DNA from 2 places in the Gordonia sp. C13 genome. Region 2 is predicted to be linked to the other one. Evidence: riboswitches for the same ligand, from Rfam matches in the RefSeq annotation. Region 2 holds a riboswitch; the other holds the start of a gene.
What was found. Region 2 has a riboswitch for cobalamin ahead of M1L58_RS07705 (CbtB domain-containing protein). Riboswitches for the same ligand answer to the same signal wherever they lie in the genome.
Positions count from the first base shown of each region.

Region 1 (5,311 bases), on a different contig from region 2:
TTCCTTGGTGGTGTAGGCCTGCGGTGCAGGTGAGGTGGGGGAGTCGAGGAGGAGATGCGCGAGGCCGGTCGCGGGATGCGGCACGACGGTGCCGGACACGTCGAAGACCGACGCCAGCAGATCGGGGGTCAGCACCTCGACCGGCGGGCCGTGTGCGGTGATGCCGCCGTCGGAGACAACCGCGACGGCGTCGAAATGGCGGAGGACGAGGTCGAGGTCGTGCATGGCGGCGATGACCGTCGCCTCGAGGTCGTCGAGGATCTGCATCAGCCGCAGCCGCCAGGCCGCGTCGAGGTGGTTCGTCGGCTCGTCGAGCACGAGAATCGGGGTCTGCTGTGCGATCGCGCGTGCGAGGACGACCCGGTGCCGCTCGCCGCCGGACAGCTGCGTGCACGAGCGGTGCTCCCAGCCGCCCAGTCCCACCTGCGCCAGGGCCGACCGGATGATCTCGTCGTCGTCGGAATTGCGCGTCGCCCATGCAGATCGGTACGGCGTGCGTCCCAGCCCCACGGCTTCTGCGACCGTGAGTTCGGCCGACGGGTGTTCATCCTGGCCGACGACGGCGATCGACAGCGCACGACGCCGCGCCGGTAGTCGACCGAGATCGTCGTCGCCCAACCAGATGTGCCCGCCCGCCGGTTGTTCGAGACCGCACAGGGTCCGGAGCAACGTGGTCTTACCCGCACCGTTGGGGCCGACAATGGCGAGCCGGGTTCCGGCCGGGACGGCGAGATCCACTTCGCGCAGTATCGATCGGCCACCTCGGCGACAGCTGACGGCGTTCGCGCGCAACGACATGGATCGCTTCACGGCGCCCATCAGGAACCGCCGCCGAACACGTACTGGCGTCGTCCCATCAGGAACAGGAAGATCGGTGCGCCGATCAGTCCGGTGACGATGCCCAGCGGCATCTCGCGGGGGGACGCCGCCACTCGTGAGATGACGTCGACCCACACCAGGAACAACGCGCCGCCACAGACCGCGACGGGGATCATCGCCCGGTGCGTCGCACCGACGAGCAGGCGTGCAGCGTGGGGAACGATCAAGCCGACGAACCCGATCCCGCCCGCGACCGCGACCAAGACGCCGACCAGGACACCCTGGACCGCGAACAACGCGTTTCGCATGGCGCGCACCGGAACCCCGAGGGACGTCGCGGTGTCGGTCCCGGCTGCGTAGGCGTCGAGCCAGGAGTGGATCGCGAGCATGCCGAACACCGTGACCACGACGACGACCCCCGCGATCTGCACCTTGGCCCAGGTCGCGCCGGCGACGCTGCCCAGCATCCAGAACATCACGTTGTCGGCGGCATGCGGGTCGGCAGCGGTGAAGACCAGAAGGGAAGACATCGCCATGAACGCCGACGACAACACCACTCCGGAGAGGATCAGGCGCAGGGCGGTCAGTCCGCCCTGCGCCCGGGCTACGGCGTAGACCGTGACCGAGGCCGCGAGCGCGCCGATCAGCGCGCCGCCGGACAGCGCCCAGACACCCAGCGCAGCAAACGATCCGAGAGTGATGACCGCCGTCGCGCCGACCGCGGCGCCGGCCGACACGCCCAGCAGGTACGGCTCGGCGAGTGGGTTGCGGACCAGGGCCTGCATGACGGCGCCGGCGAGGGCCAGACCGGCGCCGACGATGGCCGCGAGAATCGAACGCGGCAAACGGAGATCCCAGATGATCACCGAGTGCGCGGCGTCGAGCTCATCGCCGTGTAGGCGGCCGGCGACGGTTCGCCAGACGTCGCCGATGGGGATGGTCTCGGCGCCGAAAGCGGTGGCGATCGCGATGCTCACCAGGGTGAGTGCGAGAAGGATCAGGGCAAGAGGCAACGACGGAAGTCGCCGTACCGACATGGCGGTGGCGAGCATCGTCGTGCCGTCGGGAGGACGGGACACGTGTGGAACTACCTTTGGTCTGGGCATCTGTGCGCGAGACGCCGGGTGGACTCGACGAGAACGGCAGGTATTCGGACTCGGGTTCGTCCGAACCCGACGCCTTCCCGGGTTGCCCCAGTGGCCTGATGTCGGGTCCGTCCCCCATACCGCTGCGCGCCAGTCCTGGATTCGCACCAGGTTCCCTGGCACCCGCGTTGTGCAGGTGCGACCGCTCTCATCGGTGTGAGGTTAGCAATTCGGGCACCGATGACCACCGTCCCGTGCGCGCATCGTCGCGCGAGGGGTGCCCGGAGGTCTTAGGCTGGGCGCTGACAGGCAACGGACAGGTGCGAATCGAACCGAGGCGGACGGTGATCCGATGGACGGACGACCCACGAAACTGGCCATCATCGGGGCGGGCGCGGTCGGTACCGCGATCGCCTATTCGGCGCTGATCCGCGGAGTCGCGCGCACCGTCGCGTTGCTGGACATCAAGGCTGCCAAGGTGACCGCCGAGGTGCTCGACCTCTCCCACGGACTGGAGTTCGTGCCGCGCGCCGACGTCATCGGCTCCGACGACGTGTCGGTGTGCGCCGACGCCGACGTCGTCGTCTTCACCGCCGGAGCGAAACAGAAGCCGGGGCAGTCCCGACTCGAATTGGCCGAGGCCACAATCGGTTTGACCCGCACCATCCTGCCGAGCGTGCTCGAGGTGGCACCGAACGCGATCTACCTGATGGTCACCAACCCGGTCGACATCGTCACCCGCGCGGCCCAGAAGATCACCGGCCTGCCCTCGAATCAGCTGTTCGGATCGGGAACCGTGCTCGACTCGTCGCGGCTACGGTTCCTTGTCGCGCAGCACTGCGGGGTCGCGGTGCAGAGTGTCCACTCGTATGTCGTCGGGGAGCACGGCGACAGTGAGATCCCGCTGTGGTCGTCGGCGACGATCGGCGGGGTGCCCCTGACGTCGTGGAAGCCGCTGCCGGGGCGGTCGGAGATGGATGCGGTTGCGCGCGAACGTATCCGGCATGAAGTCGTGCATGCCGCGTACGCCGTCATCGAGGGCAAGGGTGCCACGAACTACGCCATCGGACTCGCCGCCACCCGCATCGTCGAAGCCGTTCTGAACGACGAACATCGGGTGCTCCCGGTGTCGACAGTCGCCCCCGGATTCCCCGGGCTCGACGACGTGTGCCTATCCCTGCCGACCGTCGTCGACCGAGGTGGTGCGCAGACGCGCCTCGAGGTGCCGCTGTCGCCGGAGGAGGAAGCCGGCCTGCTCGCCTCGGCCGAGACGCTCCGCCGGATGCAGGCGCGGTTCGGGTTGTGAGGCACGATCGCCGCTTTCGTGGAAGATTCGCCGGTTTCGAGCCAGTGCCTCTTCCCGGAGGTGGCGATTCTGGTCGGGTCCTGTCCACCGAGCGGACCAATTTCTCTCCTCGGTGCGGGTGCCGACGCCCCGCCGGGGTAGTTTCACCTGGTCACATCGGTGTGGGAGAAGGTTCGACGATGAGTGGTTCGCGCAAGATGGTTCTCGGGTTTGTCGCTGCGGCGTCGATGGCTATCGCGCCGCTGATGGTGGCGGCACCTGCGACGGCTGCGACCGACTACGCCAACTGCAAGGCACTCAACGCCGACTACCCGCACGGTGTCGGCCAGCCCGGCGCCGTCGACTCGACCTCGGGCACCCCGGTCACCAACTTCACCGTCGACCAGGCCCTCTACGACGCCAACACCAAGAGCGACCGTGACGGCGACGGCATCGCCTGCGAGAAGCACTGACGGCGAGTCACACTGGGTGACGTGTTCACCCCGCGCGAGGACGAGAATCGTCGACTCCTACGTGCCCGCGACCTGATCGACCGGTCGTACGCCGAGCCGCTGGACACCGCGGCCCTCGCCCGCGTCGCCCACATGTCGCCGTCGCACTTCATCCGGCGATTCCGCGCCGTCTTCGGGGAGACGCCGCGTCACTACCTGCAACGACGCCGCGTCGAACGTGCCTGCGCGTTGCTGCGCATTACGACGACGCCGGTCACCGACATCGCGCGCGGCGTCGGGTACGAGAGCCTGGGCACCTTCGGGCGCACCTTCACCGCAATCATCGGCTGCAGCCCGACGGCCTACCGTCAGCGCGTTGCCCCGGTGCCCGTACCGGGATGCTTCGTGCGCCGCTGGACGAGGCCGATCGGGGTGGCCACCTTGAGCAGTTTCGGAGAAGCGCGGGCCACCGCCGCAGTCGTATCGTCGGGCTCATGATCACCGGCATCGGCATCCACTCCGTGTATGTCCTCGACCAGGACGCCGCGCTCGACTTCTACGTCGGCAAGCTCGGCTTCACCGTCGACACCGACGTCGACATGGGTTTCATGCGGTGGCTCACCGTCGCCCCGCCCGGACAACCCGACCGTCTCATCCTCCTCGAGAAGCCCGGACCTCCAGCGCTTTCCGAGGAGGCCGCGGCCAAGGTTCGCGACCTGGTGACCCAGGGCGCAATGCCGGTCACGATCTTCGCGACCGACGACTGTCGCGGAACGCATGCCGCTCTCGTCGCGAAGGGCGTCGAGTTCAGCCAGGACCCCGAGGAACAGCCGTACGGCATCGACTGTGCCTTCCGCGACCCGTTCGGCAACAACCTCCGGATGACGCAGCGCGCCGCACAGGAGCGGCCGGTCGACGCCGACGACATCGCCCGCTGGGCGCCCGAGAGCTGATTCGTCCGCGGGTTGAGTTGCTCCGACCTGCGTTTTCCGGCTGACCTGCGGTTCGATGGAACCGATCGGGCGCGCCGATAGTCTGAACTACATGCGCGACGACAAGCTGCTCACCCGGATCTCCGCCCTCCTGCGCCAGGCGGAGAACACCGACAACGAGCATGAGGCCGAGACATTCATGCAGGCTGCCCAGCGCTTGGCGACGGCGTCGTCGATCGATCTCGCCGTGGCGCGCGCACATGATCCGGCTGCGCGTAAGAAGGTCACCCCGATCTCGCGGCAGATCAAGATCGGCGAGCCGGGCAAGCGTGGCCTGCGCACCTACGTGCAGTTGTTCGTGGCGATCACCGTGGCCAACGATGTGACCGTCGACGTCGCGAGCAACTCGACCTTCGTCCTCGCCTACGGATACGAGGCCGACATCGACGCCTGCGAGGCGCTCTACACGTCGCTGATCATCCAGATGGTCGCCGCGAGCGACGCCTATCTCCGGTCGGGGGCGTACAAGGGCGAGACGTTCGCGCGGGTCGTCACGAAGGGCAGCGGCTGGCGGGCGCGGCGGGTGATCGAGGAGAAGCCGCTGTCGCCGATCACCGCGCGACTCAACTTCCAGTCCGCCTTCGCCGAACGCATCGGCAAGCGTCTCGCCGAGGCCCGCGACGCCGCTCGTGAAGAAGCGCTCGCCGCCGAACGGAAGTCGGGGGAACCGGAACGCTC
Region 1 covers NZ_JALPSY010000004.1:188,233-193,543, forward strand. Annotated here, with positions in the region: gene M1L58_RS05850 (ABC transporter ATP-binding protein) at 1-819, opposite strand, end outside; gene M1L58_RS05855 (FecCD family ABC transporter permease) at 819-1,871, opposite strand; cobalamin riboswitch at 1,944-2,126, opposite strand; gene M1L58_RS05860 (L-lactate dehydrogenase) at 2,257-3,210, shown strand; gene M1L58_RS05865 (excalibur calcium-binding domain-containing protein) at 3,390-3,662, shown strand; gene M1L58_RS05870 (helix-turn-helix domain-containing protein) at 3,684-4,139, shown strand; gene M1L58_RS05875 (VOC family protein) at 4,136-4,594, shown strand; gene M1L58_RS05880 (DUF2786 domain-containing protein) at 4,686-5,311, shown strand, end outside.
Region 1: another riboswitch for cobalamin. It lies ahead of M1L58_RS05855 (FecCD family ABC transporter permease); the one in region 2 lies ahead of M1L58_RS07705 (CbtB domain-containing protein).

Region 2 (5,311 bases):
CCGATGCCGTGCCCGCCACCGAGAACGCCCCCCGCGTGGATCGTGCAGTCGACGGATTGGCGCCCGTCCTCGCCGGTCAGGCCCGCAGCTTCGTCGAGCAGACGGTGTCGACCCTGGTCGAGAGCGATCAGTTCGAGACCCTGTGGGTGGAGGCGAATCGTCGGGGGCACACCGCCCTCGTCGCCGTGGTCACCGGTGACGCCGGTCCGTCCTCGGTGACCGTCGACGACTCAGGAACCGTGAGCATCGCCCTGGGGACGGTGATCGACAACGTCAAGGCCCGACTTCTGGACCGCGGGTTCAGCTTCGCCGAGAAGATCCCGGCGGTCGACAAGCAATTCGTCCTGTTCCGCTCACCCGAACTGGTCAAGGCGCAACACGCGGTCTCGGCACTCGACACCGCCGCCGACGTGCTGCCTTGGCTCACGATCGCCTGCGCGTTGGCCGCCGTAGCCGTCGCACCGCGGGGTCGGCGCCTGCGGGCATTCTCCGTGGTCGGCCTCTCGCTGGTACTCGCCATGCTGACGCTCGCCGTCGCGCTGATCGTCGCGCGCGCACTGTATCTTGACGACATACCGCCCGACATCCTGTCCCCGGACGCCGCAGCAGCCATCGCCGACACGGTCACCCAACCGTTGCGGCTCGCCTTGCGCGCCGTCGCGGTTCTGGGGCTCGTGGTGGCGATCGGCGCCTTCCTGGTCGGTGGCTCCGCGTCGGCCGTCGCGGTCCGCCACGGATTCTCCCGCGGACTCGACTCGCTGCAGAATCTACGGAAATCGCGACCCCCGAACACCTTCGAGTCGGCGGTCTACCGCGGACGCGTCGCTCTTCGCGCCGCGATCGTCGGCGTCGCCGCGGTGCTGCTGATGTTCTGGAACTACCCCACCGGCCTGGTGGTGCTGCTGATCGTTCTGTGCGGTCTCATCGCCCTGCTCGTCGTCGAGATCGTGATCCGTCCCGCTCAACGATCCATTTCATAGCTCGAAACCGCGCTGAGCGCGGTTTCGAGCTGAAACGTGAAACGTCAGCCGCGCAGCAGCCCCTTGGCGACGTGGGTCACCTGGATCTCGTTGCTGCCGGCGTAGATCATGAGCGACTTGGCATCTCGCGCAAGCTGCTCGACCCGGTACTCGGCCATGTAGCCGTTGCCGCCGAACAGCTGAACGGCTTCCATCGCGACGTCGGTGGCGGCCTTCGACGAGTAGAGCTTCATCGCCGACGCCTCCGAAAGGCTCAGCGGCTTGCCCGCCTTGCCGCGCTCGATCGCGCTGAAGAGCATGTTCTGCACGTTGATGCGGGCGATCTCCATCTCGGCGAGCTTGAGCTGGATGAGCTGGAACTGCGCGATCTCCTGGCCCCACAGCTTGCGAGTCTTGGCGTAGTCGATCGACAGCCGCTGGGCCTCGTTGATGATGCCCAGCGAGAGCGCGGCGATGCCGACGCGTTCGGCGGTGAAACCGGCCTTGGCGCCTTCGGAGCCGCGCGAATCCTGACCGGTGTCCTCGGTCTCGCCGAGCAGACGATCCTTGCCGACCCGCACGTTGTCGAAGAACAGCTCACCGGTGGGCGAGCTCATCATGCCCATCTTCTTGAACGGCTTGCCCTGCGTGAGGCCCGGCATGCCCTTGTCGAGGACGAAGGACAGCACCTTGCGGTCGCGCATGGGGGTGCCGCTGCCGTCGTCGAGCTTCGCGAACACGACGATGGTGTCGGCGTACGGACCGTTGGTGATGAACGTCTTCTGGCCGTTGAGGATGTAGTCGTCACCGTCGCGGCGGACGGTGGTCTTCATGCCGCCGAGAGCGTCGGAGCCCGAATCGGGTTCGGTGATGGCCCAGGCGCCGACCTTCTCCATCGTGACCAGCTCCGGCAGCCAGCGCTTCTTCTGAGCGAGCGTGCCCTTGCCGCGGATCGTCGAGGCGGTCAGGCCCATGCTCACACCGAGCGAGGCGACGAGTCCCAGACACACACCCGCGAGCTCGATGTTGACCATCATGAACATCGAGCCGCTCATACCGCCGCCGTCGCCGGACGATTTCTTCTTCTCCCCGTTGGCCTCCGCCTCGAGTTCCTTCTCGAGCGCGTCCTTGGCCATCGCGTCGACCCCGAAGGTCGAGAGCAGCTTGCGGGTGATGTCGTACGGAGGCAGAACGCCGGACTCGAGCTCGTCGAGATGTGGTCGGATCTCCTTGTCGATGAACGCACGCAACGCGTCCCGCACCATCAGATCTTCTTCGGACCACTCGAACATCGTCACTCTCCCCAGACAGTGCCCGCCGGGGCGAACACGTTTCAGTTTTGCCGACTCAACTGTGTCAGGAGTCACTCACGATGTCTAGGTACGTCCCCTCGAATCTGTTTCTTCAGGGCGAATTCTCAGGGCCGGCCAGAAGTAGGAGGTCGCCGGCCGGATCTCGACCCGGAAGTACCCCGCGGCGTCGTCACACAGAAGTGCCTGCGCAACAGGCATCGCCACGACGACCGTCGCCACGTCGGCGTTCAGGGTGTTGCGCCGGTCGTGCACCCGCATCACGAACTCCTCGACGCTCTCGCCGCCGTGGGGCCGGGCCGCCGGGTCGGTGAAGAAGACCGCCAGCTCGCGAGGATCGATCTCCTCGGGCGCCGATCCCGCCCAGGTTCCGACGTCGAGCGTGCGGAGTTCCTCGTCGATCTCGGGCCGACCGCCCAGGAGCCGGACGCTCTCGAGTGTCGCGGGTTCCGGCCCACAGAAGGTCAGAGCCCCGACGACCGACGCCGCCAACGCTTCGATGTCGCGGCGACCGCGGTCGTCGAGGGGCGCATCACCGCCGAAGCGCACCGATCGGTTGGGACCGGTGCGCCCGGCGGTGATGATCTGCATGAATCAAGGCGCTCAGCTCTGGGCGGCGTCGACCGTCCGGGAGGTGGCCGGGCTCTCCGACCGCGCCATCGCGCCGAGGACCAGCGCGAAGGTCACCGTCAGCACCGTCCAGAGGATGACCTGGTTGGTGATCGTGTACACGCGGAAGTCGGCGACGACGTCCGCGGGGAAGCCGGGGAACACGATCTGGCCGGCGTCGTTGCGCACCGGCTCCGGCACCTCGCTGAACGTCGGCAGTAGTGCGATGGTGATGCCGACCGCGATCACGTACGCGGCGCCGCCCACCACGGCCGACACCAGTCCGCCGATCCGCGGCCGCAGCCACAGCGCGAGAACGACGGCCACGATCATCAGCACGACCGACGCGATGGTGACGGTCAGGAATGCACCCGTCCGTTCCCCGATCGTGTCGTCGTCCCCGACCGCGGGCGGATTGGCCGGGTACGCGAAGAACGGCACACCGAACACGGCGACGAACCCGATCGCCCCGAGGGCCCCGGCGACTGCGCGTGCGTCGGTGGCCGGGTACCGGTTGCCCAGATGGCTCCACAGCACGGTGAAGGCAACCGCGACGAACGCCCCCATGCACAGGGCGAACACCAGGTTGCCGACCCCGGCGCCGAGATTCTCCTGCATCGCGCGGGTGAAGACCTCACCACCTTCGCCGTGTGAATGACCGCCGGCCGCATGTACCAGCACCTCTTCGGCTTCCGAGCGCTCGGCCTCGTAGTCGACGGCCTTCGACACCACGGGTTCGAGGTAGAACCGCGCGAAGACGAACGAGATGATGCCGGCGATCAGGCCCGAGAGCAGACCTGCGCCGATGAATTTCTTCTCCATGTGAACTTGTCCCTGCCGTTTCGGTATCAGGCCGACTCAGTGGCAGGGAAAGCCGAGGAAGTGGCGGGAGTCGTGCACGAATTCGTGCACGTAGGTGTTCTCGCCGAACACCGACACGACCCCCTGGTCGTAGCCGAGGAAGTAGTAGGCGAGCCCGGCCAGGAGGACCGTGAGGCTCAGCCAGAGCGCTGCGCTCGCGACCGAGAGGTTCGGTACCGCCAGGGCGCGCGGAGAGGGTGTGACTGCTTCGGACGTACGGGGACCCGTCATGGGATTGTCCTTTCGCCGATCTCGCGTCGGAGAGTTGTGGATCAGATACCGCCGGCACGGCATCCTGACTCACGTCTTCTCTGGGGCACCGTCGAATCCCTCGACCGCGTCCCCGAGTCGGCGTTCACAGTGGCGCGACCGTTCCGGATTCTCACCGGATTCCCCGTACAGGCGTGTGTCGACTGTATACCCCGACCTGTCACACATGTGAGACATAGTGGATAGATGCCCCGCCCCTCTGTTCTCGATCGATTCACCGCCCCCACCCGGCGATGGTTCACGGGAGCGTTCACCAAGCCGACTGCAGCCCAGAAGGGCGCCTGGACCTCGATCGCCGACGGAGCGAACACCCTCGTCATCGCCCCGACCGGCTCCGGCAAGACCCTCGCGGCATTCCTGTGGGCGCTCGACCGGCTCGCCGCCGACGCCGGTGAGCGCCGCCCCGGTACCAAGGTCGTTTACATCTCTCCGCTCAAGGCTCTCGCCGTCGACGTCGAGCGCAACCTTCGCGCACCGCTCACCGGGATCACCCGCGCGGCGCAGGAACTCGACCTCCCCGAGCCGAACATCACGGTCGGCGTCCGCTCCGGCGACACCTCGGCCGCCGACCGCCGCGCGCTGGTGAAGACCCCTCCCGACATCCTGATCACCACGCCGGAGTCGCTGTACCTCATGCTGACCTCCGCGGCACGGGAGAGCCTCACCGACGTGGAGGCGATCATCGTCGACGAGGTCCACGCGGTCGCCGCGACCAAGCGGGGCACGCACCTCGCACTCACCCTCGAACGCCTCGACGAGCTCCTCGACAAGCCCGCCCAGCGGATCGGATTGTCCGCGACCGTCCGGCCACCCGAGGTGGTCGCCGGGTTCCTCTCCGGGTCGGCGCCCTGCCAGGTGGTCAAGCCCAAGGCCGACAAGACCTTCGATCTCCGCGTCGACGTGCCGGTCGAGGACATGGCGAACATCCCGCCGGCACCCGGCCCCGAGGGCGCGGATTCCGCCGAACTCGACGACGCCTTCTCCCCCACGGCCGGATCGCTGTGGCCGTATGTGGAGGCGTCGATCGTCGACCAGATCGAGGCCAACCGGGCGACGATCGTGTTCGCGAACTCCCGGCGCCTCGCCGAGAAACTGACCGCCCGGCTCAACGAGATCCACGCCGAGCGGCAGGGTGTCCCAGCCGAGGCCGCCGCCAACCCGACGGTCGCGGGCGGGGCTCCCGCGTTCGTGATGGGCAGCGGCGCGAGCTCCGGCGCCGAGGCCGTCCTCGCGCGGGCGCACCACGGCTCGGTGAGCAAGGAGCAGCGCGCTCAGATCGAGGACGACCTCAAGGCCGGTCGC
Region 2 covers NZ_JALPSY010000006.1:157,031-162,341, forward strand. Annotated here, with positions in the region: gene M1L58_RS07685 (hypothetical protein) at 1-980, shown strand, start outside; gene M1L58_RS07690 (acyl-CoA dehydrogenase family protein) at 1,025-2,251, opposite strand; gene M1L58_RS07695 (histidine phosphatase family protein) at 2,336-2,860, opposite strand; gene M1L58_RS07700 (CbtA family protein) at 2,873-3,700, opposite strand; gene M1L58_RS07705 (CbtB domain-containing protein) at 3,737-3,970, opposite strand; cobalamin riboswitch at 4,007-4,185, opposite strand; gene M1L58_RS07710 (ATP-dependent helicase) at 4,196-5,311, shown strand, end outside.